Regions from separate parts of the Pseudarthrobacter linnaei genome, predicted to be linked through region 2. Evidence: riboswitches for the same ligand, from Rfam matches in the RefSeq annotation. Region 2 holds a riboswitch; each other region holds the start of a gene.
The links. Region 2 has a riboswitch for S-adenosylmethionine ahead of metX (homoserine O-acetyltransferase MetX). Riboswitches for the same ligand answer to the same signal wherever they lie in the genome.
Positions count from the first base shown of each region.

Region 1 (7,479 bases), on a different contig from region 2:
TGGCACCGCCGTCGTGTCCGTGACGCACGATGCCGAATTCAGCGCGGTCCTGGGCGGCACCGGGCTGAGCCTCCGGGCCCCGGAACACCGGGCCCCGGGCCCCCGGAAACCGGGCCCCCGGAAACCGGGAGACCCAGAACCGGGCCCCCGGCAAACGCGGAAGGTCGCCGCGCCATGAGGCAGGAACTGACGTTGCGCGGGAACCATGCCCTGCTGACCCGCGCGAACCCGCTGGCGAAGTTCGCAGCCGTAATGCTCATCACGATGGTGCTGGCGCTGTCGATCGACTGGGTGTCCGCTTCGGTTGCCCTTGCGTTCGAGCTGGCGCTCCTGCCGCTGGCCGGCCTGACCCTCGGCCTGCTCTGGCAGCGGGGCTGGCCGCTGATCCTGGCCGCCGCACTGGGCGGCTGGAGCACCACGATCCTGGCCCCCGACAGCGGGAGCATCCTGCTCGACGCCAGGATCTGGTCCATCAGCGAAGGGTCCCTCGAACTCGGGGTGGGGTTCATGATCCGCGGTCTGGCCATCGCGCTGCCGGCGGTGCTGCTGATGAGCTGCACGGACCCCACGGACCTGGCGGACGCCCTCGCGCAGAAGGCGAAGCTGCCGCACCGTTTCGTCCTCGGGACCCTGGCCGCGATGCGGCTCGTTGGGCTCATGGCCGAAGAATGGCAGACCATCGGGATGGCACGCCGCGCCCGCGGCGTAGGCTCCCACGGGAATCCGCGGCAGCGGCTCCGCGCCGCCCTGGGGCAGGGCTTCGGGCTGCTGGTGCAGGCCGTCCGGCGCGCCTCCCGGCTCGCGGTCACCATGGAAGCCCGGGGCTTCGGCGGCGCACACCGGACCTGGGCCCGGAAATCGACCTACAGCGGCGTGGACGCCTGGGTGCTGCTGGGCGGGGTCCTGATCGCCGGCGCCGCCGTCGCTGCCTCGCTGGCGGCGGGAACCTGGAACATGGTCTTCCTCGCCCGGCAGTAGCAGCGGATATCGCACGGCGCGGGTATGCCTGTGAGATTAGCGGCATTCCGGCCGGAATTACGTTGACTAATAACTCATCCGTGATATTTTCTGGGGATGACTCAAGAGACTGCTGAAGAAGTTGGTGCCCTGCTCCGCGACGCCCGCGGCCAGAAAGGCTGGACCCAGGGGCAGCTCGCCGCCGAGCTGGGGACCAGCCAGAGCGCGATTGCCCGCATGGAACAGGGCAAGCAGAACCTGAGCCTGAAAATGATCCAGCGGCTCGAGTCCATCTTCGGCCGGAGCATCGTCAAGGTGGGCAGGCCGGCCATGACGCACCTCCGGGTCGAGGGTGGCCGCACCTTGTCCGGCTCCGTCGACGTCAACAGCAGCAAGAACGCCGGCGTCGCCCTGCTCTGCGCCAGCCTGATCAACCGCGGCACCACGACCCTGCGGCGGCTCGCCCGGATCGAAGAGGTCAACCGGATCGTCGAGGTGCTGACCAGCATCGGCGTCGAATGCACCTGGCTCAACGCCAACGACCTGCAGATCCGCCGCCCCGCCGTGCTGGATCTCGCTTCGATGGACGTCGAGGCGGCCCGCCGGACCCGCAGCGTCATCATGCTGCTGGGGCCGCTCCTGGACGAATCCAGTGAGTACCGGCTGCCCTACGCCGGCGGCTGCGACCTCGGTACCCGCACCGTGCAGCCGCACATGCAGGCGCTGCGCCAGTTCGGCCTCAGCGTCGACGCCAAGGCCGGCTTCTACGCCGTGCAGGCGCCGCCGTCGGACGGGCTTGACCGCTCCTTTGTACTCAGCGAACGCGGCGACACCGTCACCGAAAACGCCATCATGGCCGCCGCGCACCGCAGCGGCACCACTGTCATCCGCAACGCCAGCCCCAATTACATGGTGCAGGATCTTTGCTTCTACCTGCAGATGCTCGGCGTCGGGATCGAGGGCGTGGGGACCACGACGCTGAAGATCACCGGCCGCCCCGCCGTTCACGCCGACATCGAATACTTCCCCTCCGAGGACCCGATCGAGGCGATGAGCCTGATCACCGCCGGTATCGTCACGAACTCGGAAGTGACCATCCGGCGCGTCCCGATCGAGTTCATGGAAATCGAACTCGCGACGCTGGAACAGATGGGCCAGCGGCTGGAGGTCTCCGGCGAGTACCTGGCCCGGAACGGGCGCACCCGGCTGGTGGACGTCACCACCCGGACCTCGGAACTGCGCGCCCCCGAGGACAAGATCCACCCCATGCCCTTCCCCGGGCTGAACATCGACAACCTGCCCTTCTTCGCGGTCATCGCCGCGAATGCCCAGGGCCAGACGATGATCCACGACTGGGTCTATGACAACCGGGCGATCTACCTGACCGAGCTGAACAAACTCGGCGCCCAGGTGCAGCTGCTGGATCCGCACCGGATCTATGTCAAGGGACCCACCAAATGGCGTGCGGCCGAGGTGGGCTGCCCGCCGGCACTCCGCCCCGCTGCCTGCCTGCTGCTGGCGATGCTCGCGGCCCGCGGCGTTTCGGAACTGCGCAACATCTACGTGATCGAGCGCGGCTACGAGGACCTGGCCGAGCGGCTCAACACCATCGGCGCGAAGATCGAGTACTTCCAGGAGTGAATCCTCCGGACAAATCCAGGCAACGCGGGGTCACTCCGCGCCCATCCTGAGGCCCTGCATGGGCGCGGTGTGACCCCGCGTTGGGTAGAGCGTTTCGGCGGATCCTGTCGCACAATAGAACCATGCGCACCTTCGGCGTGGAGGAAGAACTGCTGATAGTGGACCCCGAAACGGGTTTGCTGCTCGCCCTCGCCGAGGTCATGCTGCCCAGCCTGGTCCCGCCGAAGCAGGACGCGGGCGCGGTTGACCCGGCACGGCTGCATGACGCCGGCGTGGGCACCGATTTCAGCCACGAACTCAAACTGGAACAGATCGAAACCCAGACGCGGCCGTGCCTGGACCACACCGAACTGCTCCGGCAGCTCAATCAGGGCCGGGCACTCGCGGACCGCGCCGCCCGGGTGCACGGCGGCCGCGTCGCCGCGCTCGCCACCTCCCCGCACCGCGCCGCCACCCACCTGACGCCGAATCAGCGCTATCTGACCATGCAGGAACGCTTCGGACTCACGGTCCGGAACCAGCTGACCTGCGGCCTGCACGTCCATACCTTCGTGGAGTCTCCGGAGGAAGGCGTGGCGGTGATGGACCGGATCCGCGACAAGCTCGCCGTGCTGATCGCGCTCAGCGCGAACTCGCCCTACTGGAACGGCGCGGAGACCGGGTTCGAAAGCTACCGCACGCAGGCCTGGAACCGGTGGCCGGGCTCCGGCCCCACGATGATCTTCGGCAGCCTGCCGGTCTACCGGCGGGTGGTGACGCGGCTGATCGAAAGCGGCGTCCTGATGGACGAAGGGATGATCTACTTCGACGCGCGGCTGTGCCGGCAGCATCCCACCGTGGAGATCCGGGTCGCCGATGTCTGCCTGCGCGCCGAGGACGCGGCGCTGATCGCCGTGCTTGTGCGCGCGCTCGTCGAGTCGGCGTCCCGGGAATGGAACGACGGCGTCGATCCCGCCCCGGTGCCGACGCTGCTGCTGCGGATGGCTGCGTGGCAGGCCAGCAACTGCGGACTCGGCGGGCAGTTGCTGGACTTCGGAACCTTCACCCCGGCCCCCGCCGCGGAGGTGGTCCACGCGCTGGTGGACTTTGTGGCCCCCGTGCTGGAGGAGCAGGGTGAGCTGGACCTGGTGCGGGCGGGCGTCGGCCGAATCCTGGCGGAGGGCACAGGGTCGCAGCTGCAGCGGGAGCCGTTTCCCGCAGGCGGGCTGGCCGCCGTCGTCGAACGGGCCGTCGACGTGACCATGCAGGGAACCATAACCGGGGACCCGGCGGCCCAGGGCTCATCCCTGGGCAGGGTCCGCCGCGGCCGACCCTGACCGCGGACCGTAACAGCCCTAAACCTGCTTGAGCCCCTGGCCGAGGTCGCGGGTCAGGTCCTCGAGGTCCTCGAGGCCCACGGAGAGGCGCACCACCCCGTCACTAAGCCCGATCGCCGCCCGGCCTCCGGGCCCCATGGCGCGGTGCGTTGTGGTGGCGGGGTGGGTGATGAGCGACTTCGAATCGCCCAGGTTGTTCGAGATATCGATGATCCGCAGCGCGTCGAGCAGCGCGAACGCAGCCTCTCTCGCTGAACGCCCGGCGGACGGGGAGAGCTCGAAGGTCAGCACGGTGCCGCCGGCCTTCATTTGCCGGGCGGCCAGTTCGTACTGCGGGTGGGACGGCAGCAGCGGGTACCTGACCCAGCTGACCGCGGGCTGCTCCTCCAGCCATTCGGCAAGCTGCAGCGCGGAGGCGGAGGAATGGTTCACGCGCAGGGCCATGGTCTCCAGCCCCTTGGTCAGCACCCAGGCGTTGAACGCGGAGAGCGCCGGGCCGGTGTGGCGCATGAGCTGCTTGACGGGACCCTCGATGAACTCCTTGGTGCCCAGGATCGCGCCGCCGAGCACCCGGCCCTGGCCGTCGATGTGTTTGGTCCCCGAATACACGACCACGTCCGCGCCGAGCTCCCCGCAGCGCTGCAGCAGGGGGGTGGCAAAGACATTGTCGACGACGACCGTCGCCCCGGCGGCGTGCGCCAGGTCGCTCACGGCGGCGATATCCACAATTTCCTGCATTGGGTTCGACGGCGACTCGAAGAAGACGGCCGTGGTCGGTTCGGACAGCGCGGACCGCCACTGCTCCAGGTCCGGGCCGTCCACAAAGACCGTCTCGACGCCCCAGCGGGGAAGAATTTCGTTGAGGATCACGAAGCAGGATCCGAACAGCGAACGGGCCGCGACCACCCGGTCGCCGGCGGCCAGCAGGGCGCCGAGGGCGGTGAAGACCGCGGACATGCCCGAGGCGGTGGCGAAGCATGCCTCGGTGCCCTCGAGCAGCCGGAGCCGTTCCTGGAAGGTGGCCACCGAGGGGTTGCCGTAGCGGGAGTAGACGAAGCGCTCGTCCTCGCCGGTGAAGGCGCGCTCCGCGGCGGCCGCGGATTCGTACACGAAGCCGGAGTTCAGGAAGACCGGTTCGGACGTTTCCTGGAAGGCGGTGCGGTCGAGTCCGCCGCGGACGGCCTGGGTGTCGGCGCTCCAGCCGGCGGCGTCAGGGTTGAAGGTCACTTAGTGCTTTCCGAGGTGGTGGGCAGGCCGCGGTTCTTCCAGCCGTTGACGGTGCGTTCGCCGTGGCGGTCCGGCTCGCCCTCGAAGCCCTCAAGGACGTTGTAGGACATGAACCCGGCCTCCGTCGCCGCCGTCGCCGCGGCCACGGACCGGGCGCCCGAACGGCACAGGAAGACCAGTTCGGTGCTGCCGCCGGGCGCCTGTTGTTTCAGCTGCAGCGTTAGCTGTTCTATGAAGCGCGCATTGGGGATGCCGCCGGCCAGGTTCCACTGGATGAAGAGCGGGTCATTGCGCTTGATGCCCGCGGCCGCGGTGTCCGGGATGCCGATGTGAGCCCATTCGCCCTCGGTACGGACGTCCACCAGAATGGCGCCGTCCTCCAGCTTGGCCCAGGCCTCCTGCGGGCTGAGGTCCCCGGCGTAGCTCACGCGTGGCCCCCGCCGTCGAACTCGAGATCATCCACGGCATTGGCGACGGCGGCGTCGGCGCTGGCGACCGCGGCCGGCAGCACCACGGCCTGCGCCACGATGACGCGGCCGCCGTTGGACGTGGCGGCCGGGCCGCCGTGCAGCACATAGCCCTCGGCGAGGGCGGCCGAGACGCGCTCGCAGAAGGCGCGGTCATCGGGGCCCGTGAACAGGCGGTATGCCAGTTTCTCCCCGGCGGCACCGTGGACTGCGGGGGCGGGTGCTGTTGCGGGGACAGCGGGGGCGGAAGCGTCAGGCACGACGGATCTCCTTCTTTCACGCTTGCAGCTCGAATGGGTCGATTGCCGAGTATTCACCTGAGGCACCCCGCCGCGAAAGGGAGGGTTGCCGACCGGCCAGTCAGGGCTTGGCGCCGGTTCTCATTACTCACCAAAAACGTAACACCTGCAACGCCGGCAGCACCGCCGCGGCCGTCATGTTAAGTAACGGTCCTTCAAGCAACGCGGGGTCAGCTACGGCCCATCCCGGCGCCCCGGATGGGCGCTAGCTGACCCCGCGTTGTTTCGGTAACGGGCTACTCGATCGTGGCGTACAGCGCGTTGAGCTCCGCCGTGAGCTGCCGGCGCAGCTCCGGCGTGCCGATTTCCTTGCCGTCGATGTGGTTGACGGGCGCCAGCAGCCGGATGCTGGAGATTAGCCACACGGCATCGGCGTCGTACAGGTCGCGGGGCTCCAGCGGGCCGTAGCCCAGCTCCCAGCCCGCGGCCTTGGCCGCGGTGAACAAGGCGCCCTGCGAGGTGCCGGGCAGGATCCCGCTGTCGAGCTGGGGCGTGATGAGCCGCCGGACGGTGCGGACCCCGCCGGCGCCGTCGTCGGTGGTCTCCAGGTGGGCGAGCAGCACGGTCGACGTCGGACCCTCCAGGACCTGGCCGTCCGCGGAGGTGAAGATGACGTCGTCCGCGCCCTGGGCGCGGGCGTAGCGAAGCGCGGCCATGTTGACGGCGTAGGACAGGGTCTTGGCGCCCAGGAGCAGCCACGGGGCCCGTTCCCCGATGTCGCTGTCGTAGCCGCGGTCCAGCAGAATGACGTCGATCCCGGTGTCGCGCTGGCGCCTCCCGGCGGGCCCGGGGGCGGAGGCCTGGACCCAGCAGGTGGGCCCGGGCGCACCTTCGACGCCGCGGGTTACGAGGAGCTTGACCACGAGTTCGTCGTCCCCGACACTTGCGGCGGCCGGCACGTGCCGGCGCCGGTATTCGCTGGTCGCCGTCGTGATGGCCCGGCGCCAGGCGTCCTCGGCCGGGATGTCCAGCTCCAGCAGCCGGGCGGACCCGGCCAGCCGGTCCAGGTGCGCCTGGAGCTTGCGGGGCTGCCCGCCCACGGCCAGCAGCGACTCGAAAACACCGTCGCCGCGGGTGGCGCCCTGGTCCGTCGCCATCAGCTGCGGCCTCGTGGCGTCGGCCAGCCGACCGCCGTCGAACGCGGGATCCAGGAACACCAGCACCGGGACGGGGGCGGGGACGGCAGCAGGAGAAGTCATGGCTTCAGCTTAGTGCGGCGGGCTGCGGGATAGGATTTGACGGTTGCCCGTTCCGGAACTGTTCCGCGGGTCTGGAGCTTGAGGGGTTCGTCTGTGTTGTGGCCATTTTCCCTGGCGGAATCCCTGCCCTCCTGGGTGATCCTGATCCTCACCGTCGTTGACCTCGCCATCCGGGTGCTGGCACTCGGCATCATCCCCGGAAACCGGCGCCCCACCACGGCCATGGCCTGGCTGCTGATCATCTTCTTCGTCCCGGCCGTGGGCCTGGTCCTCTTCCTGCTCTTCGGCAATTTCCGGCTCTCCCGCAAGCGCCGGGCACAGCAGGACGCCGTGAGCACCCGGGTACGCGCCGGCGCCTCCGACCTGGCGATGC
Region 1 is NZ_JBVAYX010000005.1:173,371-180,849, reverse strand. Features, by position in the region: gene ACZYZ3_RS07325 (ABC transporter ATP-binding protein) at 1-178, shown strand, start outside; gene ACZYZ3_RS07320 (energy-coupling factor transporter transmembrane component T family protein) at 175-978, shown strand; gene ACZYZ3_RS07315 (UDP-N-acetylglucosamine 1-carboxyvinyltransferase) at 1,075-2,598, shown strand; gene ACZYZ3_RS07310 (glutamate--cysteine ligase 2) at 2,721-3,914, shown strand; gene ACZYZ3_RS07305 (O-succinylhomoserine sulfhydrylase) at 3,933-5,141, opposite strand; gene ACZYZ3_RS07300 (rhodanese-like domain-containing protein) at 5,138-5,569, opposite strand; gene ACZYZ3_RS07295 (DUF1737 domain-containing protein) at 5,566-5,868, opposite strand; SAM riboswitch class IV at 5,882-5,996, opposite strand; gene ACZYZ3_RS07290 (aminodeoxychorismate lyase) at 6,144-7,106, opposite strand; gene cls (cardiolipin synthase) at 7,200-7,479, shown strand, end outside.
Region 1: it holds a riboswitch for S-adenosylmethionine, as region 2 does, so the genes downstream of both, ACZYZ3_RS07295 (DUF1737 domain-containing protein) here and metX (homoserine O-acetyltransferase MetX) in region 2, are expected to answer to the same signal.

Region 2 (7,479 bases):
CGCCGGCGGCCCGGGCCTGTTCCACGCCGAGGTCGGTCAACGGAATCCGGTAATCGGGCACCCGGTTGTAGATCGAGGTGTCGGCGTTGGCCGCGGACTGGCCGTGCCGGATCATGATGATTTTCCCGGGCGCACTCATAAACCCCAGCATAGGCGGCAAGCCGGGCAAGACCGGGCAAGCCAAGACCGGGCAAGATAGGAACATGCTCGTTCCCTCCCGCCGCCGTCTGCGCTTAGAAGTCTGGATCGTCCTGGGCCTGTCCCTGGGGCAGTCCGCTGTGTACTCGGTCGTCCAGTTGCTGGACAAGATGACCCGGGCGCCGCTGGCGGAGGGCACCTCCACCCTGAACCGGTCGCAAAGCAACCGCGAATACTTCGATCTCACCTACCAGCTGCTGGACATCTTCTTCGCTCTGGTGCCGGTGGTCCTGGCGCTCTATTTCCTCACCGACCACCGGACGTCAAGCCTGTCCGGAGGCGGCAGCCGCGGCGTCACGGCGTTCCAGAAACTGGGCCTCAATTTCGCCCGCCCCGGCCGGGACCTGCTGCAGGGGTTCGGGCTGGCGGCGCTGATCGGCATCCCGTCCCTGGGCCTGTACGCCGCGGGCCGGGCGCTGGGCATCACGACGGCGATCATCCCCAGCGCGCTGGATTCCTACTGGTGGACGGTCCCGGTGCTGGTCCTCTCCGCGATCCGGCACGGGATAGTGGAGGAAGTGATCGTGGTGGGTTACCTGCTGGACCGGCTCCCTAAGCTCGGCTGGAGCCTGCCGCTGGCGATCTTAGCCAGTTCGATGCTGCGCGGCAGTTACCACCTCTACCAGGGCTTCGGGCCGTTCATCGGCAACGCCATCATGGGCGTCATCTTCGCGCTCGTCTACATCAAGACCCGGCGCCTGATGCCGCTGGTGATTGCGCACGCCGTGCTGGACGTCGTCGCGTTCGTCGGCTTCAGCCTGTTCGGGAAGTCCATCGGCCTCGGATGACCCCGCGCACACCACAAAACCACACACCAACCCTAAAAGCCGGGAGCACGTCCAGCTCAGCCCGGGGCCGGGGCGGCGTTAAAAAGTATCGGCCGCCATCGGTGGGTGACGTCATTGGCACCCGCTGATGGCGGCCGAAGTGTGGGGCGTTAGATGGTGACGGCTCCGGAGGCCGTTTCAAAGGTGACGGAGAGGATGCCGGGCGTCCCGCGGGGAGCGAGCCAGTTCACGGCCACGTCTTCCAGCGGCTTCTCGACCGGGACACCGAGCCATTCGGTGACACGCCCTGCCGAGCCGGCGATCGTGAGGGCGGACATCTTGACGTTGCTCTCGTAGGCTTTCGACGGGTGGAGGTCCGGATCGCCTTCCCATTTGAGCATGTAGGGGACCTGGGGGTCGGCGATGAGCCCGAGGATGCCGATCTGTTTCCAGACCAGTTCTCGGCCGTCCGGGAACTTGCGGTTGCCGTTGACGGCGGCGCGGCCGAGCCGCTCCTCGAACGGGGCGAGGTCGTCAACTTCGACGCACCAGCCCATCCAGCCGCCGCCTGCTTCGGAGCGGGCGCGGACGGCCTGGCCGAAGGGGGCCTTGTCGGACGCGGGGTGGTTCAGGACCTCCACGACCTCGACATATTTGTGTCCCGCGAGCGGGATGATCATGTTGCGGGTCCCGAATCTGGGGTGTACTCCGCCCTTCACGGCTTCGACGCCGAGGGCAGACGCAATTCGTTCGGTGGTGGCAGCTAGGCCATCTTGTTCACAGGCGTAAGAGACGTGATCCATGCGCATGCCCTCATCTTGACACTTTGTGATGCGGCTCTCAGCTTAGGCTGCCCTAACCATGATGGGATGTCCTTTTGGGGGTTTCTCCGCCGGGTATCGGTCCGCGTCACCCCGGCGAACGGCAGGGCTCTCTTGTCCCCGCGGGCCGTGCAACTTCATGTTCATGTCACAAAGGTATCCACAGCCGGAACGGGTTCCTAGACTGGGGGCAGGTCATGAGTGCCAGCGCACAGCCCCGGCTTGCTGGCCGGCAACCCTCGTCACGCGGTGGGGTGCCCCGGGTGAAGACCTGGCCGACCGGCACCCGCCGGACGGCAAGCGCGGCGCCAGTGCAGCCCCGGTCCAATGGGCCCGGGGGATGCCTGGGCCCGGTCCCTTGAGGAGTGTCCCAATGTCCAGCGCCTGGTCCTTTGAAACCCGTCAGATCCACGCCGGCCAGGAGCCGGACAGCGCCACCGGCGCCCGCTCACTGCCGATCTACCAGACGACGTCGTTCGTCTTCCCCAGCGCCGAAAGCGCCGCTAACCGCTTCGCCCTTGCCGAACTGGCTCCCATCTACACCCGGATCGGCAACCCCACCCAGGACGCCGTCGAACAGCGGGTGGCCAGCCTGGAGGGCGGACTCGCGGCGCTGCTGCTGAGCTCCGGCATGGCCGCGGAGACCTTGGCGATCATGAACGTCGCCGAGGCCGGCGACCATGTGGTGGCCAGCCCCAGCCTCTATGGCGGCACGTATAACCTGCTGGCGCACACCCTGAAGAAATTCGGCATCTCCGTCACCTTCGTCGAGGATCCGGACAACCTGGCCCAGTGGCGCGACGCGGTGCAGCCCAACACCAAGCTGTTCTTCGGCGAAGTGGTCTCCAACCCCCGCCAGGACGTGCTGGACATCGAGGGCATCTCGCAGGTGGCACACGAGGCCGGGATCCCGCTGATAGTGGACAACACGCTCTCCACCCCCTTCCTCATCCGGCCTATCGAGTGGGGGGCGGACATTGTGGTGCATTCCGCCACCAAGTACCTTGGTGGCCACGGCGCCGCGATCGCGGGCGTGATCGTGGATTCCGGCAACTTCGACTTCGGCAAGGACCCGGAGCGTTTCCCCGGCTTCAACACCCCGGACCCCACCTACAACGGCCTGGTCTACGCCCGCGACCTCGGCAAGGACGGCGCCCTCGGCGCCAACCTCTCCTACATCCTCAAGGCGCGCGTCCAGCTGCTGCGCGACCTCGGCTCGGCGGTGTCCCCGTTCAACGCCTTCCTCATCGCCCAGGGCATCGAGACCCTGAGCCTGAGGATGGAGCGGCACGTCGCCAACGCCATCAAGGTGGCCGGCTGGCTTGAGGCCAGGGACGACGTCGAATCCGTCGCCTATGCAGGGCTGCCGTCCAGCCCCTGGTACGAGCGCGGCCGCAAGTATGGCCCGAAGGGGACTGGCGCCATCGTTTCCTTCAACATCGCGGGGGGAGCCGAGTCGGGCAAGCGCTTCGTCGACGCCCTGGAACTGCACTCGCACGTGGCCAACATCGGCGACGTGCGCTCCCTCGTCATCCACCCGGCGTCGACCACCCACAGCCAGCTGTCCCCCGAACAGCAGACCGTCGCCGGCGTGAACCCCGGCCTGGTCCGGCTCTCCGTGGGCCTGGAGCACATCGACGACATCCTCGCGGACCTTGACGCCGGATTCCGCGCGGCCAAAACCGCCTGAACACCGCCGGCGCCCGACTCCCAGGCCCCGGGTCCTGGGCGCCCGGCGCCCCGGATTGGCGACGGGATAGACACGGCGAGTCATAAGTTCGTCACAATCTTCGCCACCGGGCCGCCGCATTTCGTAGACTCAGTGGAGGTCATGAGTGCCAGCGACAGCCCCGGCTTGCTGGCCGGCAACCCTCCTTTTGCGGCGGGGTGCCCCGGGTGAAGACCTGGCCCGCCGGTCAGCTGACGGCGGGCAAGCGCGAAGTTAGGTCCTCACATGAGCATTGCCGTCACCCGCCAGGGTGTACCTGTAAGCAAGACCTCCCACCCGCATGCCCCGGCCCCGGGGGAGGCGGCGCCAGGCGGCGCCGCCCCGGACACCGTCCCGGACGGTGTCCGGGACGGTGTCCCGGACGGAACGGTCCGGTACCTGCGGATCGGCGACCTCGAGCTCGAATCCGGGGCCCGGCTGCCGGATGTCACCCTCGGTTACGAGACCTGGGGCAACCTGAACGCGGACCGCTCCAATGCCGTGCTGATCGAGCACGCACTGACGGGGGACACCCACGTCACGCGCGGCGCCAGCGACGAGCAGGGCTGGTGGGAGCAGCTCGCCGGCCCCGGCGCCCCGGTGGACACGGACAAGTACTTCGTCGTCTCGATCAACATCCTCGGCGGCTGTTACGGCTCCACGGGACCCTCGACGGCGGCGCCCGACGGAAAGCCCTGGGGCTCACGGTTCCCGCTCGTCACGCTGCGGGACACAACCGGGGCCGAAGCCAGGCTCGCGGACGCCCTGGGCATCCGGAGCTGGTACGCCGTGCTCGGCGGTTCCCTGGGCGGGGCGCGCGCCCTGGAATGGGCCGTCAGCTACCCGGACCGCGTCCGGCGCTGCGGCGTGATTTCGGTCGGCGCCAGCAGTACTGCCGAACAGATCGCTTTCGCCCAGGCGCAGACCCTCGCCATCCGGCAAGACCCCAACTTCAACGGCGGGGACTACTACGGGGGTCCGGAACCGGAAGCCGGCCTGGCCCTGGCCCGGCGGATCGCGCACATCACCTACCGCTCAGCCGCGGAACTGGACGGCCGCTTCGGCCGGAACGCCCAGGACTCCGAGTCCCCGCTGGAAGCCGGATCCCTCGCCGGGCGCGGCCGCTACCAGGTGGAGAGCTACCTCGACCACCAGGGCAACAAACTGGTCCGCCGCTTCGACGCCAACAGCTACATCGCCATCACCGAAGCGCTCATGAGCCATGACATCAGCCGGGGACGCGGTGCCCTCCCCGAGGCCCTGGCTCCGGCCACGGCGGAGTTCCTGCTGGCGGCCGTGGACTCGGACCGGCTGTACTTCCCGGCCCAGTCCCACGCGCTCGCCGCCGCCCTGCCGGGGAAGGTTGCCGTGCACACCATCGAGGCGCCGATCGGGCACGACGGTTTCCTGACCGAGATCGGCCAGCTCAACAGCCAGCTCCGGCGGCACTTCTTCGGCTAGCTCCTTCGGTTTGTCTTCTGCGCGGCATCACGGCCGTGCCGATCTCCTGCGCAAACCCGTGGACGGAAACGCCGGAGAAAGGGACCAGCTGTGCAATTTTGCAGATACGCTCTGCACTAATGGCCGTTGAGGCTCAGGGCGGGAACCCCCATACTCAGTGAGAATGATGCCGCGTGTCACGAATCACAGGCGTCCATTGCCCAGAGGTCCATAGGGTGTCGACGGAGACACCGAAGGAGTCGAAATGAGTACGCAGAACGCCGCCGCCAGGCGCCCAGAAGAGGAAGACGTCAAGTCGTCCGGACTGAAGAAGGTAGTAACGGCCTCCATGGCCGGCACCGTTGTGGAGTGGTATGAGTTCTTCCTCTACGCCTCGGCCGCCACCCTCGTCTTCGGCAAGACCTTCTTCCCCAACTCCGGCACGGAACTGGACGGCATCATTGCCGCCTTCCTTACCTACGCCGTTGGTTTCGTCGCCCGTCCGATCGGCGGCATCGTCTTTGGCCACTTCGGCGACAAGTTCGGCCGCAAGCAGCTGCTCCAGCTCAGCATCATCCTGGTCGGCGTCTCCACCTTCCTGATGGGCTGCCTGCCGACCTTCCAGCAGATCGGCTACTGGGCCCCGGCCCTGCTGGTGTTCCTGCGCTTTGCCCAGGGCTTTGCCGTCGGCGGTGAGTGGGGCGGCGCAGTCCTCCTCGTCGCCGAGCACAGCCCGAGCAAGTCCCGCGGCTTCTGGTCCGCGTGGCCGCAGTCCGCCGTTCCGCTGGGCAACCTGCTCGCCACGGGCGTGCTGTTCACCCTGTCCGCCACACTCTCCTCCGCCGACTTCCTTAGCTGGGGCTGGCGCGTTGCCTTCTGGCTCTCCGCGGTGATCGTGCTGGTCGGATATTACATCCGCACCAAGGTTACCGACGCACCGATCTTCCTCGAGGCGCAGAAGGAAGTCACCATCGAGAAGAAGGGCTACGGCGTCGGCGAAGTGTTCCGCCGCTACCCCCGCGGCGTCTTCACCGCGATGGGCCTGCGCTTCGCGGAGAACATCCTCTACTACCTTGTGGTCACGTTCTCCATCACCTACCTGAAGGTCATCGTCCAGACGGACACCTCCCGCATCCTGCTGCTGCTGCTGGTGGCGCACTTCATCCACTTCGCCGTGATCCCGATGGTAGGCCGCATGTCCGACCACTTCGGCCGTAAACCGGTCTACATGGCCGGAGCCATCCTGGGCGGCACCTGGGGTTTCTTCGCCTTCCCGATGATGGACACCAAGAACGACCTCATCATCCTCGCGGCGATCACCATCGGTCTGCTGTTCCACTCGCTCATGTACGCTGGCCAGCCGGCCATCATGGCCGAGATGTTCCCGACCCGGATGCGCTACTCCGGCGTCTCGCTCGGCTACCAGGTCACCTCGATCGTGGCAGGTTCGATGGCCCCCATCATCGCGGTCGCCCTGCTGAGCCAGTTCAAGTCCTCCGTCCCGGTGGCCCTCTACCTGCTCGGCGCCTGCCTCGTCACGCTGGTGGCGGTGTTCTTCCTCAAGGAAACCCGCGGCGTCTCCCTGCACGACATTGACGCCGCCGATGCCCAGGGCACAGCGGACCTTCTGGCCGCCTCCAAGAAGTAGGCAAGTAGTAACGAAGAATCAACGGCGTCAGCCCGGGTCCCGCACTGCGGGACCCGGGCTGACGCCGGTTGCGCCTGCCGGCTCAGCCTGCCAGGACGTCCTGGCGGTCGGAGATCTCGGTCCGGACCGCGGCGAGGACGGCCTGCACGGGGGCCGACCGCAGCGATTCCGCACGTGCCACCGCCCAGATCGGAAGCTGCCGCTGGAAGTCGTCCGGCAGCACCGGCAGGAAACTGGGGTCGCCGACCGCCAGGAAGTTGGGCAGCAGGCCGATCCCGGCGCCCCGCCGGACGGCCTCAAGCTGCGCAAAGATGCTGGTGGCCTGGAAGCTGGAGCGCGGGACGGGAAGCTGGGTGGAGCGGTGGCCCAGTTCGGCGACCTGCAGCGCCGACTCCACGTAAGAGACGAAGCCGTGCTGCCGGACCTCGTCGACCGTCACCGGCAGGCCGTGGTCGCGGGCGTACTGCGGGCTGGCGTACAGCCGGAGGACGTAGTTGGACAGGAAGATGGCCTGCGCATTGCTGACATCCAGATTGCCCACCACCACCTCAAGATCCACCCCGGACCGGTTCTGGCTGACTTTACGGGTGGCACTGAGCATTTCGATGTTGAGCTGCGGATGGCCTTGCTGCAGCCGGACGAGCGCCGGTGCGACAAATGCGGCCCCGAAGCCGTCCGGGGTGCTGATCCGGACCAGTCCGGAGAGCACGTCCTCGGAGTGCGCGATCCGGTTTGTGAGTGCACCGAGGGTGCCCTCTATCGCCTCGGCGGCCGCCACGGCGTCCTGGCCCAGATCCGTCAGCTCCCAGCCTTGCGGGCTCCGCTCCAGGGTGCGCCCGCCCAGCTGTTTGTCCAGCGCCTGGATCCGGCGGGAGATGGTGGTGTGAGTGGTGCCGA
Region 2 is NZ_JBVAYX010000009.1:109,197-116,675, reverse strand. Features, by position in the region: gene ACZYZ3_RS10770 (histidine phosphatase family protein) at 1-139, opposite strand, end outside; gene ACZYZ3_RS10765 (CPBP family intramembrane glutamic endopeptidase) at 204-986, shown strand; gene ACZYZ3_RS10760 (VOC family protein) at 1,136-1,774, opposite strand; SAM riboswitch class IV at 1,980-2,095, shown strand; gene ACZYZ3_RS10755 (bifunctional o-acetylhomoserine/o-acetylserine sulfhydrylase) at 2,160-3,476, shown strand; SAM riboswitch class IV at 3,614-3,729, shown strand; gene metX (homoserine O-acetyltransferase MetX) at 3,741-4,955, shown strand; gene ACZYZ3_RS10745 (MFS transporter) at 5,200-6,582, shown strand; gene ACZYZ3_RS10740 (LysR family transcriptional regulator) at 6,665-7,479, opposite strand, start outside.

Region 3 (7,479 bases), on a different contig from region 2:
CCACGTAGGCGATCGCGGCGACGAACGCCGGGCCCAGCAGGCCGATCATGGCCCGGCGGCCACCCGGTTTCCGCCGGACGGGTGCTTCCGGCGCCGTAGATTCTTTTCCTGATACTTCCAGTACGGCGGGCTCCCTGGGTAGGTGCGTCGACAACGACGCGGCCGGTTGCGGAAATGGGCGGCGGCACCGGAATTTGCTAACGCCTACAAATAGTTATCGGTTACACCGAAAATACTAGGGGCAGGGTTGCCTGTCCGGGGCCATGCCGGCGTTTCTGACGTGCCGCCCCGCCGGAGTCAGGCCCCGACGGCCCGCCGGAGTCGTGCCGCCCCGCCGGAGTCAGGCCCCGACGGCCCGCCGGAGTCAGGCCCCCGCCGGAGTCAGGCCCGGACGGCCCGCCAGCTCTGCGTCAGGTAAGGGAGCGGGAGGACCTCTCCGGGGTGGTGGCCGAGGTGCTCGTGCAGGTACCAGTCGAGGTTGCCCAGGACCTTGGCCCGGGTCGCCTCATTGGCCGCCAGATAGTAGCTGCGGGACTTCGTCAGCTCCATGATGTCAGCGGTGCACACCGGATCTTCCCAGCGGGTGAGGTGGCTCTGAAGCCCCGTGAATTCCGGGCCGAGGGGCGGTCTGAAATCGGGCTTGTGGACATCGCCGGCATGCATGATGCGCGAGAGGCGGTGCACCCAGGGAACGGAGGTGTCCAGCTGGTTCCAGATCAGCCCCAGCACACCGTGGGGGCGGAGGATCCGTGCGATCTCCGTGCTGGCCACGAGCGGATCGCACCAGTGCCAGGCCTGGGCGACGGTCACGACGTCGAACGCCCCGGCGGGCAGCCCGGTGTGCTCGGCGGTCCCTACGACGGCGGTGACGCCCGGAAGCGTCCGGCGCAGCTGGTCCAGCATGTCGGCGGAAGGGTCCACCGCGACCGTGTGCAGGCCGCGCCCGACCAGCAGTGCCGTGAACTTACCGGTTCCGGCGCCGAGGTCCGCGGTGTCCCCCGCGCCCGCGGGGATCAGCCAGTCAGCCGAGTCGGCAGGGTACCCGGGGCGGACGCGTTCGTAGTGTTCCCCGCCGTCCTGGAAGCTCTGCCCCAGCTCCTGGCGGCGTTCCTGATGCAGCTTGGGTCCGCCGCGTGTCACGTGCGATCTCCTTCGGCAGGTCCGGGTTGGTACCTTTCGAATTTACCGCACGCGGCAGGGCCGTCGCCCCCACCGGACCTCACCGGGACCCCTCCGTGACACCCGGGGGAGCCCCACCGGGACCTCACCGGGACCTCACCGGGGACGTCAGTGCTGGGTGCAGGGCGCCGCGCCGGCGGTGCCGGGCGTGTTGGGGGCCCAATGCGGGTAGGTGCGGGTGTCGTTGGACGGCACCCAGCGTCCGGCATCCACGACGTAGTCCCAGCCGAGGCCGGTGCGGCGCAGCTCCTGGAGGGCGGCCAGCAGCCGCTGGGCGTCTTCCAGCCGGGATCCCAGGCCGAAACTGGCCCGCAGGGAGCCCGAGGGCAGCCCGAGCCGCCGGAGCAGGGGGTGCGCGCAGAAGCGGCCGTCCCGCAGCCCGATGCCGTGTTCGGCCGACAGGTACGCCGCCACGAGGCCCGCGTCGTAGCCTTCCACCGAAAAGTTGACGACGCCGATTGTGCCGGTACCCGCGGCGTTGACAGGCCCGGCGCCTGCCGGAGAGTCGAAGGATGCACTGTCCGGGAAGATCTGGTGGACCGTCACGCCGTCGATCCGGGCGAGGCCCTCGACGAGGAAGGACCGGATCGCGTTTTCGTGCGCGTGCCACTGGTCCACGTCCAGGTCCGCGATCACCTGGGTGGCCCGGGCCAGGGCAGCGGCGCCGAGGACGTTGGGGGAGCCGCCTTCATGCCGGGCGGGGCCGGTGGTCCAGCTGACACTGTCAATCCGGGCGTCCTGCACGGCCCCGCCGCCGGCCAGGTGCGGGGTACCGGCGTCGAGCCAGTCGGGGCGGCCGACCAAAACCCCGGCGCCGAACGGTGCGTAGAGCTTGTGCCCGGAGAAGGCGAGGTAGTCGACGTCGTCCGCGGCGATGTCGATCCGCCGGTGCGGCGCCAGCTGGGCGGCGTCGACGACGATCCGGGCGCCGTAGTCGTGGGCCAGGGCGGCCAGGGCCCGGATCGGCAGGATCTCGCCGGTGACATTGGAGGCGCCGGTCACGGCGAGCAGGCTGACGCCGCCGTGGGCGAGCTCCGCACGGAGCAGTTCCAGGGTGGCGGCGAGCGTGGGGGCGGCGATGACGCTGCGGTGCGGGACGCGCTGCCACGGCAGCAGGTTGGCGTGGTGCTCGATGTCGAGGTAGAGCACCTCGCCGGTGGGCACGCCGCCGGCGGCGGGCAGGCAGCCGGCCAGCAGGTTCAGGGAATCGGTGGTGTTCCGGGTGAAGATCACCGCGTCGTCCGGCCGGCCGCCCACAAACTCCCGGACAATCGTGCGGGCGTTCTCGTAGACCGAAGTGCTGATCTGCGAGGCGTAGCCGGCGCCGCGGTGGACGCTGGCGTAGAACGGCAGGATCTCATTGAGGTAGGCCGAGACGACGGACAGGGCAGGGGCCGAGGCGCCGTAGTCCAGGTTGGCGTAGCGGACGTGGCCGCCCTGGATCAGCGGTGCCTGGATCTCGGCGCCGGTCACCGCGGCCAGCGGGCGGCGGGCCACGGCGAACCGCGCGTCGGGACGGGCCTGGCTGGCGCCGGCTTGGAATTCAGGAGTGGCGGGAATGGTGGCAGTCGTCATGGGACCTCGCTCGAAAAGGACCCCACGCACCGGGGATCCGCGCTTGCCGGGTCCGGACCGGACCGGCCAGGTCGTCACCCGGGGCACCCCGCCGCGAATGGAGGGTTGCCGGCCAGCAAACCGGGGTTTCGCGCTGGCACTCGTGACCTGCATCGAGCGTAGGTCACGCCCGCTGCTGCAGAAAAGACGGGGCAGGAATGTGAAGCGCTTTGTTACGGGACTTCTCTAGAGCAGGTCGTCCAGGCCCGGGTTGAGGCGCTTGAGGACCTCCGAGTGCAGGATGGAGTTGGTGGCCAGGGCGTTGCCGCCGAAGGGGCCGTCCTCGCCTTCGAGGGAGGTGAAGCGCCCGCCGGCCTCCGTGACAATCGGGACCAGCGCGGCCATGTCGTAGAGATTCAGTTCGGGCTCGCAGGCGATGTCGACGGCACCTTCGGCCACGAGGCAGTAGGACCAGAAGTCCCCGTACGCACGGGTGCGCCAGACCTCTTCGGTGAGGCCAAGGAACTCGTCGAGGTTGCCGCGCTGCTTCCAGCCGCCCAGGCTGGAATAGGACAAGGACGCGTCCGAGAGTTCGGAGACGTTGGAGACTTTCAGCCGGGTCGCGGCCGCCAGCGAACGGCCCATGTAGGCTCCGGCGCCCTTGGCGGCCCACCAGCGCTTGCCCAGCGCCGGGGCGCTGACCACGCCGACGACAGGTTCGCCCTCGTCGACGAGGGCGATCAGCGTCGCCCAGACGGGGACGCCGCGGACGAAATTCTTGGTCCCGTCAATCGGGTCGATGATCCAGCGGCGGGAGCCGTGGCCGGAACTGCCGAACTCCTCGCCGAGGACGGCATCGCGGGGACGGGAGCGGGAGAGCTGGCCGCGGATGGCTTCCTCCACCGACTTGTCGGCATCCGTCACCGGCGTCAGGTCCGGCTTCGTCTCAACCCGAAGGTCAAGCGCCTTGAAGCGGCTCATGGTCTGGGAATCTACGGAATCTGCCAGTACATGGGCAAGGCGCAGGTCATCGTTGTAGCTCGAAGCGGGTTGACTCATGGTTCCAAACTACCGCCAAAGCGGGCGGCGGGGCGGGAGGCCACGTGGCTGCGCCGCGGGATGCCGCGGGATACGGCCCGCCGCGCGCTGGCTGACGGCCCGGCCCGCCGCAGTGCCGGGCTACGAGACGGTCCCCAGTTCCTTGACGTCCTGTGCTTCCATCCGCGGGTCGGTCCCCAGCAGGCGGCGGAGTGAGGCGAGCCGGGCGGGCCCGGATTCGCCGGCCCGGCCGGCGGCCACCCAGGCGTCCACCCCGCAGTTGACGGCGCTGGAATCGTGCTTGCAGCCCCGCTCACAGTCGTCGGTGCCGGGCTCGAGGTCGGGGAAGGACCGCAGGATCCGGTCGGGATCCACATGGGCCAGGCCGAAGGAACGGATGCCGGGGGTGTCGATGATCCAGCTGCCCGGAGGCGCATCGTTGACCTTGAGGGCCAGGGCGGAGGAGGAGGTGTGGCGGCCGCGCCCGGTCACGGCGTTCACGCCGCCGGTGGCGCGCTCGGCGCCGGTCAGGGCGTTGACCATGGTGGACTTGCCGACGCCGGAGTGGCCCAGCATGACGGTGACCTTCCCGTCGAGGTGGGCGCGCAACTGGGAGACGGCGTCCTTGTCCAGCCGGGCGGAGAGCCCGTCATCCGAGCGGGCATCGATGCCGGAGGCGGCGGAGTCCGCCGTCTTGGAGATGATCACCGGAAAGGCAAGGTGCTGGTAGTTGGAGAGGAGTTCCGCCGGATCCTTGACGTCGGCCTTGGTGACGAGCAGCAGCGGCTCGATGCCGGCGTCATACGCAGCCACGAGGGCGCGGTCGATGAACCCGGTCCGGGGCTCCGGATTGGCGGCCGCCACCACGATCACCAGGGTGTCGGCGTTGGCGACCACAGCACGCTCGATCGGGTCCGTGTCGTCCGCGCTGCGCCGAAGCAGCGTCTTGCGGTCCTGGATCTTGACCAGCCGCGCCAGGGTGTCGGGTTCGCCGCTGACGTCCCCGACGAGGGAGACGAAGTCGCCGGCGACGACGGGGTTGCGGCGCAGTTCCCGGGCCCGGGCGGCAATAATCTTGCGTTCCTCGGGGGTGCCCTCGGCGACGACGGCGGTGTAGCGTCCGCGGTCAACGGTGACGATCCGCCCGGTGACGGCGTCGTCGTAGGCGGGCCGGTCCTTGGTGCGGGGCCGCGTGCCCTTCTTGTTGGGGCGGATCCGGACGTCGGATTCGTCCCAGGAGTCAGTGCTGCGTGCCACCGGAGGTGCCCTTCGTTGCGGCGGCTGAGTCTGCGGGGGCTGCGCTGCCGGCGGCGCCCTGGGCGAGCATGGACTTCCAGAGCTGAGGGAAGGTGGGCATGGTCTTGGCGGTGGTTGCAATGTCCTCGACCTCGATGCCGGGAACGGCGAGGCCCAGGATGGCGCCGGCCGTGGCCATGCGGTGGTCGGCGTAGCTGCGGACGACGCCGCCGTGCAGCGGGGCGGGCCGGATGATGAGGCCGTCGGAGGTCTCCTCGGCGTCGCCGCCCAGGCGGTTAATCTCGGCGACGAGGGCGGCCAGCCGGTCTGTTTCGTGCCCGCGGAGGTGGGCGATGCCGCTCAGCCGCGAGGGGCCGCTGGCCAGGGCGCAGAGCGCGGCGACGGTGGGGGCAAGCTCGCTGGTCTCGGCGAAGTCCGAACCCTTGATCTCCGGGCCGCCGGTGACGGTCAGGGTGCCGTCCGTGAGCGTCACCGTGGCCCCCATCGTCGTGAGGATGCTGCGCCACAAATCGCCGACCTGCGTCGTCTCGGCCGGCCAGTTGGGGATGCGGACGGTGCCGCGGGTGGCCAGGGCAGCCGCGAGGAAGGGGCCTGCGTTGGAGAGGTCCTTTTCGATCCTGAGGTCAAAGGCGCGGATCGGGCCGGGGGAGACAATCCAGTGGTTCGGGCGGGAGTCATCCACGGCCACCCCGGCTCCGCGGAGCACGGCGACCGTCATGTTGATGTGGTCCAGGCTGGGGACGGGCTTCCCGGCGTGGTCCCTGCTCTGATGTTCGAGGTGCAGTCCCTCGGTGAAGCGGGCTCCCGCCAGGAGCAGCGCGGAGACAAACTGCGAGGAAGCGCTGGCGTCAATGACGAGGTGGCCGCCCCGCACTTCGCCGGTGCCGTCGACGGCGAACGGCAGCGAGGACGCGGGGCCGCCGTCGGGCGCGGTGACGGCGACGCCCAGCCCCGTCAGCGCCTCGATGATCGGCCCCATCGGGCGCGTGCGCGCGTGCGGGTCGCCGTCGAACAGTGTCACTCCCCGGCGCAGGGCCGCGACGGGCGGGACGAACCGCATCACCGTCCCGGCCAGTCCGCAGTCGATACCGGTCCGGGCCCCGGCGGCGTCCAGGCTGACGGGTGTGATGGCCAGATCGGGACCGAAATCGCCGTCCCCCGGAAGCTCCGTGATGGTGGCCCCGAGCTGCCTCAGTGCCTCGATCATGAGCGCTGAGTCCCGGGAATGCAGCGGGCCGCGCAACCGCGAGGGTCCGTCGGCGAGCGCGGCCAGCACGAGGTACCGGTTGGTGAGGGACTTGGATCCCGGGACGGTGACCGTTGCGTCGAGCGGCTGTCCGGCGAACGGCGCCCGCCAGGGCGGAGCGCCTGCGGCGGGAACAGCGTGGGCAGCTGCGGTGGGGGTGGCGCCTGTCATTGCTGTCTTAAGCCCCGCCGGTGTGGTCTACGGCTTTGCGTACGGCTTTGTCGGCCTTCTTCAGCTGCTTGCCGGTGGTCTTCTTGACGTCGGCGGCGAGGTGGCCGGTGGACTTCTTCACGTCCGCGGCAAGGTGCTCGGCGCGCCAGGCCAGGCTCGGCCGGCCGTTAGTGTCGACGGCAGCCAGCAGCACGCCGCCGGTCAGCGAGACGTTCTTGAGCAGCTGCTTGCGGCGGGCATCGCGGCCCTCCTTGGAGGTGATGTCGGCGCTGCGCCATTCAACGTAGGCGTTGAGTGCGGAGATGACGGCTAGGACAGTTGCGGCGAGGCGTGCCGACTTGCCGAGCGCGAAGAGCACGCCCGCGCCGACCTGGGTGCCGCCGATAACGCGGGCGAGGACCTTTTCGTTGGTCTGGAACGGCAGGGAATCAGCCGCGCGGCGCAGCAGGGGTGACAGCTGCGTGGCTGTGTCATCCGCGTTCTTGAGCTTGTCCATGCCTGCGAGGACGAAACTGGAGGCGAGCATGGGGCGGGCGAGAAAGCGAACAAACGACATGAATTTCCTCCTGGATGGACGAACCGCGGAATTAATGCGGGAGAACCGGTTCTAGTCTTGCACTTTTGCGGAATATTTGCCTGCCGGGCGGGGTTGTGCATGAAAGGTCCCGGCCGCCGGTTTGCGGCCGGACGAGGAGCCGATAACGGGCCGATGACGAGCAGGGAGGCGGACATTTGATTCTGGTGAAGGACGCGCAACTGGAGGCGGAACCTGCGGAATTGTGGCCCATGGCCCGGCAGGATCGAAGAAGTCCGGCAATTCCGGCAGTTCCGGGCGCCCGCCGCAAGGTGACAGTAGACTGGGACGCAATGAGCACCATGGATCCGGCCGTTGCGGCCATGCACGAGGTCACCGGAAACGGCGCCACGCCCGCGAAGTCACCTGTATCCGGCCCCGCCGGTGCACTCCCCGAATCTGCCCCGGAGGCTGGAGCGGTACCGCCGGCCAGCGCTGCCGCGGCAACGGATGCCGCAGC
Region 3 is NZ_JBVAYX010000010.1:57,706-65,184, reverse strand. Features, by position in the region: partial or broken gene ACZYZ3_RS11210 (Nramp family divalent metal transporter) at 1-49, opposite strand, end outside; gene ACZYZ3_RS11205 (class I SAM-dependent methyltransferase) at 382-1,140, opposite strand; gene ACZYZ3_RS11200 (aminotransferase class V-fold PLP-dependent enzyme) at 1,288-2,754, opposite strand; SAM riboswitch class IV at 2,789-2,902, opposite strand; gene hisN (histidinol-phosphatase) at 2,980-3,792, opposite strand; gene rsgA (ribosome small subunit-dependent GTPase A) at 3,913-5,028, opposite strand; gene aroA (3-phosphoshikimate 1-carboxyvinyltransferase) at 5,012-6,445, opposite strand; gene ACZYZ3_RS11180 (DoxX family protein) at 6,453-7,001, opposite strand; gene ACZYZ3_RS11175 (sigma-70 family RNA polymerase sigma factor) at 7,313-7,479, shown strand, end outside.
Region 3: it holds a riboswitch for S-adenosylmethionine, as region 2 does, so the genes downstream of both, ACZYZ3_RS11200 (aminotransferase class V-fold PLP-dependent enzyme) here and metX (homoserine O-acetyltransferase MetX) in region 2, are expected to answer to the same signal.

Region 4 (7,479 bases), on a different contig from region 2:
ACTGCCCAGGGACTGCGTGCTGGTGTTCGGCCAGGAGGGCCCGGGGCTATCCCCCGAGGTCCACGAAGCGGCGGTGGACACCTTGTCAATCGAGCAGTTCGGCTCCACCCGATCGATCAATGCCGCCTCGGCTGCCGCCGTCGCGATGCACGCCTGGATCCGCCGGCACGTGTTCAACCAGCTCCCGGGGTAGGGGCGCGGCCGGCCCGAAGCGGAAGTCGGGCGAACAGGATCACACGCGGGCCAGTATTACAGGCACGAGTGACCGGAAACACTGCCCGGGCGCCGGAATGGCTAGGATGGTTCCTAGCCGACGAGGTTCACTCCAGGGTGAGCCCAGCCCGCAGACGAAACTCACTTTAGGAGTCAGCATGCCCATTGCAACCCCAGAGATCTACTCCGAGATGATCGACCGCGCTAAGACGGGCGGCTTCGCGTTCCCCGCCGTGAACGTCACGTCCTCCCAGACCCTCAACGCGGCCCTGCGCGGTTTCGCCGAGGCCGAGTCCGACGGCATCGTCCAGGTCTCCACCGGCGGCGCCGCCTACTGGTCCGGGGCCTCCACCAAGGACATGGTGGCCGGTTCGCTCGGCTTCGCCGCGTTTGCCCGCGAAGTCGCCAAGAACTACGGCGTCAACATCGCCCTGCACACGGACCACTGCCCCAAGGACAAGCTGGATGGGCTCGTCCTGCCGCTGCTGGCAGCCTCCGAAGCCGAGGTGAAGGCCGGCCGCAACCCGCTCTTCAACTCCCACATGTGGGACGGCTCCGCCGAGACCCTGCCGGAAAACCTGCGCATCGCCCGTGAACTGCTGGAACGCACCGCTGCCGCCAAGATGATCCTCGAGGTCGAGATCGGCACGGTCGGCGGCGAGGAGGACGGCGTCGAGAACGCCATCAATGACAAGCTGTACACCACGGTTGAGGACGCGCTCGCCACCATCGATGCCCTCGGTGCCGGCGAGAACGGCCGCTACATCACGGCGCTGACCTTCGGCAACGTGCACGGCGTCTACAAGCCCGGCGGCGTCAAGCTCCGCCCGGAGATCCTCAAGGACATCCAGGAGCAGGTCGGCGCCAAGATCGGCAAGGCCAACCCGTTCGACCTGGTCTTCCACGGCGGCTCCGGGTCCTCCGAAAAGGAGATCGCCGACGCCGTCTCCTACGGTGTGATCAAAATGAACATCGACACCGACACCCAGTACGCCTTCACCCGGCCCGTGGCGGACCACATGTTCCGCAACTACGACGGCGTGCTCAAGGTCGATGGCGAAGTCGGCAACAAGAAGCTGTACGACCCGCGCGTCTGGGGCGCCTCCGCCGAGGCCGGCCTCGCGGCCCGCGTGGTCGAGGCTGCCCAGCAGCTCGGCTCCACCGGCAGGACGTTCTAGGCATGTCGGAGGATTTCCGCCGGAACCTGATGGGTCCCGAGCCCACGCTCCTGCCCGCCGAAACCGAGGTCTACGCGGCGCTGGACGCGGGCCAGGAAGCCCTGGACCTGGTGGAAAAGCACCCGACGTCCTCGCTGCTGTGGGCCGTGCTGGCCGAGGAAGCGTGGAGCGAGGGCCGGACCATCGATTCCTACGCCTACTCCCGTGTCGGCTACCACCGCGGCCTGGATTCGCTGCGCCGCAACGGCTGGCGCGGCGTCGGGCCCATCCCGTGGGAACACGAACCGAACCGCGGCTTCCTCCGGGCCCTGTATTCCCTGGGCCGGGCGTCCGCTGCGATCGGCGAGGCCGAGGAACTGGAGCGGATCGAGAAGTTCCTCAAGGACTCGGACCCCGCCGCCAAGGCAGCCATCGAAGCCGAAAAGCGCTAACCGCCAACAACAACGCGGGGTCACTTACGGCCCATTCCGCACACCGGGATGGGCGGGAAGTGACCCCGCGTTGTTTGTTAAAGTCCGACGGCGGGCGTCCACCAGTTGGGTGGGCGCCCGCCGTTGTCGTTTCGGAGAACTAGCTGGGCTTGGCCAGACCGGTGCGGGCCATGGCGTCCGCGTAGACGGCGCCCATCTCTTCAAGGTACTGCTCCTGGCGGGCCGGCGTGCCGGCGAAGGCGCGGCCGCTGAGCGAGCGGACCTTGTAGGTCTTGAGGCCGCGGCGCCAGATCATGGGCACCTCGGTCTTGAGGAGCAGGTTCGCGAGGCGGTTGGCTTCGGTGCCGTGCGCCACAATCACTGAGGCGCGGGGTACGACGGCGAGGAATTTCAGCAGAGGCTTCAGGCCTGCGGAAATCTGGTCCGGCGTGAACTTGCCGTTGGGCTCGCCTGGCACGTACCAGGGGTGGACGTTCCAGGGCATGACGTACTCGGGCCGCAGGCCGAGCTTCCACTGGACGCCGAGCAGGCGGGTGGCAGCTTCCTCGTCACCGGCGGTGATGAAACCCGACTCGTCCTCGGTTCCGATGTTGGAGAAGAGGCTGATGATCCGGCATTCGTCGACGTCGTGCAGCGGGTCCACGTACGGGACGTTCATGCCAGCTTTGGTTGCCTGCAGCGTGTCGCACAGTTCGTTGACTGCTGCAACGCTAGGTTCGTAGCGGCGGCTCAGAAGCTGTTCGCGTGAATTTTCAGTGGCCAAGGCTGTCATATATTGCTGAGTCTCCTGCGGGATTGGTAAAGCTGCCAGACCGTACGCGGCATGCCGGGTACCGGGGCATGACAAGTACGGTGTGGTTTGAAAATGTGGTGTGGACCGATTCCTGGTCGATCCTTATTAGTCTATCAAGCCCTGCGAAATGACGTTTCTGCCCAGACCCGGTCACCAGAGCCGCGCGGTGGCCCGGCGGGCGCCTTCCCCCAGGGATTCCAGCTTGGCAAAGGCGATTTGCGGGTGCACCCGTCCGCCGAGACCGCAGTCTGTGGAAGCAATCACATTTTCCCGGCCCACCAGCTGGGCAAAGCGTACGATCCGGTCCGCCACCAGGTCCGGGTGCTCGACGACGTTGGTGGCGTGGGAGACGACGCCGGGGATGATCACTTTTCCGTCGGGGAGCTGGGTGTCCTCCCAGACGCGCCACTCGTGCTCGTGGCGGACATTGGCGGCCTCGAAGGAGTAGCCGCCGGCATTGACCTGCAGTACGGAGCCGAGGATGTCCGCGAAGGGGATGTCCGTGGTGTGCGGGCCGTGCCAGGAACCCCAGCAGACGTGCAGACGGATCTGCTCCTGGGGGAGGCCGCGCAGGGCCCAATTGGTGGCTTCAACCCTGAGCTGGATGAATTTGAGATAATCCGCCAGAGCCGGTTCCGGGTTGATCTGGTCCCAGCTTTCGGCCAGCGACGGATCGTCGAGCTGGACCGTGAGTCCGGCGTCGACGATGGCCTTGTACTCCTCGCGCATGGCGTCCGCGCAGGCGTAGAGGAGTTCCTCATCGGTCTTGTAGTACTCGTTGGCGACGCGGGCGCAGGAGCCGGGGGAGAGGGAAGCGACGAAGCCCTCGGCCAGTCCGGCGGCGGCCAAGCCGGTTTTGAGGTTGGCGATATCCGAGCCCACGAGGGCCTGCCCGGTGTAGCTCAGCGGGCCGGCAATCTTTGGCTGCGTGACACTCTTGCGGTGGGCCAGGATCCCGGAGAACGGATCGTTGTAGGCCTCATTGAACTTCTGCCGGTCGCGCCGGTCCGGGAAGGAGGTCAGCACGATGTGGCCCGGCGTGGAGCGGTGCACCGCGGCGTCAGCCCAGCGGTCGACGTCCGTCGGCTCAAGGCCGCCGAGCCGGCTGAAGGAGTAGTTCCACCATGCGCCGTAGTCCACCGGGCCGGACATCGTATGCCCGTATTCGCCGTCGTTGGGGATGTCGATGCCGAGGTTTTTCTGGTGCTGGACGATGTCCACCACGGAGGTTTCCAGCAGATCCAGGAACTCGGGGGTGACGCCGTCTGCTTCCTTGGCCTCGTTCGCGGCGATGAGCTCGGGGGTGCGGGGCAGGGATCCGGCGTGCGTGGCGCGGATATGGTCGGTGTTCTGGCGCATGGGGCGCTTCCTTTCCATCGGTCCTGGCGGTAGCACCCTTTGCCGCCACAAGGCCGTGGCCGGGACAGGGTTGCTGCGGCGTCAATGGTCCAGGTCCCTCGGCCGCTCGGGATGGTCAGCTCTCACTTAATTCCACCCGGCCTGCCGGCGCAAGTGCGTGCGCCGAAGTTCCGCGGGCTGGACGCCGGGCCGCGGGCAGCGGCCGGCGGGAAGTCCATTGGATGGTCAAATGAACTGCCGCGACCGTGATCGGCTAAACTTGGGTGGTAAGAGCCCCGGACTCTGGCGTTGATGGTAAGAGCACAGCGGTAGATTCGGGGCATTCTCATGAACGGCGCTGAGCTCCGGTGACCACCCAGGTGAGTCACGCGGACTTCGGCCCGAACGAATGGGGGAGGATCCCATGCCAGCAATCGTGATCGTCGGAGCCCAATGGGGCGACGAAGGCAAAGGTAAGGCCACTGACCTGCTTGGTGGCCGAGTCGACTACGTCGTCAAGCCCAACGGCGGCAACAATGCCGGGCACACCGTCGTCGTAGGCGGTGAGAAGTATGAGCTCAAGCTCCTTCCGGCCGGCATCCTGAGCCCCAACGCGGTTCCGATCATCGGTAACGGCTGCGTGGTGAACCTCGAGGCGCTGTTCCAGGAGATCGACGGACTCGAAGCCCGCGGCGCCGACACCTCCAAGCTGCGTGTCTCCGCCAACGCCCACCTCGTGGCGCCCTACCACCAGGTCCTGGACAAGGTCACCGAGCGTTTCCTCGGCTCCCGCGCCATCGGCACCACCGGCCGCGGCATCGGCCCGGCTTACATGGACAAGGTGGCCCGCCTCGGCATCCGCGTCCAGGACGTCTTTGACGCCTCGATCCTGCGCCAGAAGGTCGAAGGGTCGCTGCGGCAGAAGAACGAGCTTCTGGTCAAGGTCTACAACCGCCGCGACATCGAGGTGGATGAGATCGTGGAGTACTTCCTGTCCTTCGCCGAGCGGCTCCGCCCGCTGGTCATCGACAGCACCTATGTCCTGAACACCGCCCTGGACGAGGGCAAGGTGGTCCTCATGGAGGGCGGCCAGGCCACCTTCCTGGACGTCGACCACGGCACCTACCCCTTCGTGACCTCCTCGAACCCGACGGCCGGCGGCGCCTCCGTGGGCTCGGGTATCGGCCCCACCCGCATCTCGCGCTCCATCGGCATCATCAAGGCGTACACCACCCGGGTGGGCGCAGGCCCCTTCCCCACGGAGCTGTTCGACGAGATGGGCATGTACCTGCAGAAGACGGGCGGGGAGTTCGGTGTCAACACCGGCCGGCCGCGCCGCTGCGGCTGGTACGACGCCGTGCTGGCGCGCCACGCCTCGCGCGTCAACGGGTTCACGGACTACTTCGTCACCAAGCTGGACGTGCTCACGGGCATAGAGCAGATCCCGGTCTGCGTGGCCTACGACGTCGACGGTGTCCGGCACGATGAGATGCCGATGACGCAGACCGAGTTCCACCACGCCAAGCCGATCTTTGAGTACTTCGAAGGCTGGACCGAGGACATCACCGGCGCCCGCACCCTGGAGGACCTCCCCGAGAACGCCAAGAACTACGTGCTGGCCCTCGAGAAGCTCTCCGGCACGCGCTTCTCCGCGATCGGCGTCGGCCCGGACCGCGACCAGACCATCGTGATCAACGATTTGATCAACGACTGACGCATCAGAAGCTGACGCACGACGGCGGCGGGTCACCTGAAAAGGTGACCCGCCGCCGTCGTTAAGCCGTCCCGCCGCAGTCCATCCGGGTCGCGGGTAAGGTGCGGGCTCGCCGTTTCGTTACGGCGAGCCCGCACGTTTGCCGCGAGTTCGGTAGCCGAACCCGCGGGAGGCGTTAGGCCAGGACCTGCCGCTTGGAGGAAATGACCCCGGTGTCGAAGCCGGCCAGGTGCAGGCCGCCGTGGAACCGGGCATGCTCAATCTTCACGCAGCGGTCCATCACGACGTCGAGCCCGGCAGCTTCCGCTTCCTTCGCGACGTCCTCGTGCCAGGAGCCGAGCTGCAGCCAGAGCGTCTTGGCGCCGGCGGCGATGGCCTCGTCCAGGACACCCGGCAGGTCATCGTGCTTGCGGAACACGTCCACGATGTCCGGACTCTCCGGCAGGTCCGCCAGTGAGGCGTACGTCGGCTCGCCCAGGATCTGTTTGACCACCGGGTTCACGAAGTACACCTTGTAGCGCGTGGAGGACTGCAGATAGGTTGCCACAAAGTAGCTCGCCCGGGACGGCTTGTCCGAGGCGCCCACAATCGCGATCGATTTCGCCTGCCGCAGCAGGTTCAGCCGCTCCGGTGCGGACGGCCCGGCCCAGGTACGGGTTTCTTCGCTGCTCATGACAGTGCTCCGATCGTGCAGGTGTCGGCCTCTGATGTGTCCGCGGAAGCGGCGCATCGCGCCGCCGAGGAACGAGGCGGTGTGTCTAAGCCGCGGGCGGACGCATCCGAGGCTGCTACCTCAGACGCCGTGTCCAGGGCCTGGTCCAGGTCCCAGAGGATGTCCTCGATGTCTTCCAGGCCGATGGAAATCCGGATCAGGTCCTCGGGGATACCGGCGGATTCGAGCTGTTCGGGGCTGAGCTGCTGGTGGGTGGTGGAGCCCGGGTGGATCACGAGGGTCCGGGAGTCGCCGACGTTGGCCAGATGCGAGGCCAGCTGCAGGGATTCGATGAACTTTTGGCCCGCGGCCCGGCCGCCTTTCACGCCGAAGGAGAACACCGAGCCCGGTCCCAGCGGCAGGTACTTCTTTGCCCGCTCGAAGTGCGGGTGAGAGGGCAGGCCGGAGAAGTTCACGTAGGCGACGCGCTCGTCCGCTTCGAGCCATTCCGCCACGGCCTGGGCGTTCTTGAGGTGTTCGTCCAGGCGCTGCGGGAGGGTCTCCACGCCCTGCAGGAGCTGGAAGGCAGACATCGGCGAGAGTGCGGGTCCGATGTCGCGCAGCTGCTCGCAGCGGAGCTTGGTCAGGAAGCCGTACTCGCCGAAGTTCTCCCACCAGGAGACGTTGCCGTAGGACGCCACCGGCTCGGTCATGGTGGGGAACTTCCCGTTGCCCCAGTTGAAGCGGCCGCTCTCGACAATCACGCCGCCGAGGGTGGTGCCGTGCCCGCCGAGGAACTTGGTGGCGGAGTGGATGACGATGTCCGCCCCGTGTTCGATCGGCCGCACGAGGTACGGGGTGCTCAAGGTGGCGTCGACGACCAGGGGGATGCCGGCGTCGCGCGCGACCTTGGCCAGCCCCTCCAGGTCCTGGACCTCCGAGGACGGGTTGGCCACCACCTCAACGAAAATCGCCTTGGTATTCGGCCGGACCGCCGCGGCGTAGTCCGCCGGGTCGGTGCCGGGGACGAATGTGGTGTCCACCCCGAAGCGGCGCAGCGTGACGTCCAGCTGGGTCACGGTGCCGCCGTAGAGCTGGGAGGCCGCGACGATGTGGTCGCCGGACTGGGTGAGCGCGGCGAAGGTGATGAACTCCGCGGC
Region 4 is NZ_JBVAYX010000038.1:14,363-21,841, forward strand. Features, by position in the region: gene ACZYZ3_RS19015 (TrmH family RNA methyltransferase) at 1-193, shown strand, start outside; gene fbaA (class II fructose-bisphosphate aldolase) at 372-1,391, shown strand; gene ACZYZ3_RS19025 (DUF3151 domain-containing protein) at 1,394-1,822, shown strand; gene ACZYZ3_RS19030 (uracil-DNA glycosylase family protein) at 1,962-2,594, opposite strand; gene ACZYZ3_RS19035 (cobalamin-independent methionine synthase II family protein) at 2,766-3,974, opposite strand; SAM riboswitch class I at 3,986-4,092, opposite strand; gene ACZYZ3_RS19040 (adenylosuccinate synthase) at 4,378-5,667, shown strand; gene ACZYZ3_RS19045 (CoA-binding protein) at 5,843-6,340, opposite strand; gene ACZYZ3_RS19050 (O-acetylhomoserine aminocarboxypropyltransferase/cysteine synthase family protein) at 6,337-7,479, opposite strand, start outside.
Region 4: it holds a riboswitch for S-adenosylmethionine, as region 2 does, so the genes downstream of both, ACZYZ3_RS19035 (cobalamin-independent methionine synthase II family protein) here and metX (homoserine O-acetyltransferase MetX) in region 2, are expected to answer to the same signal.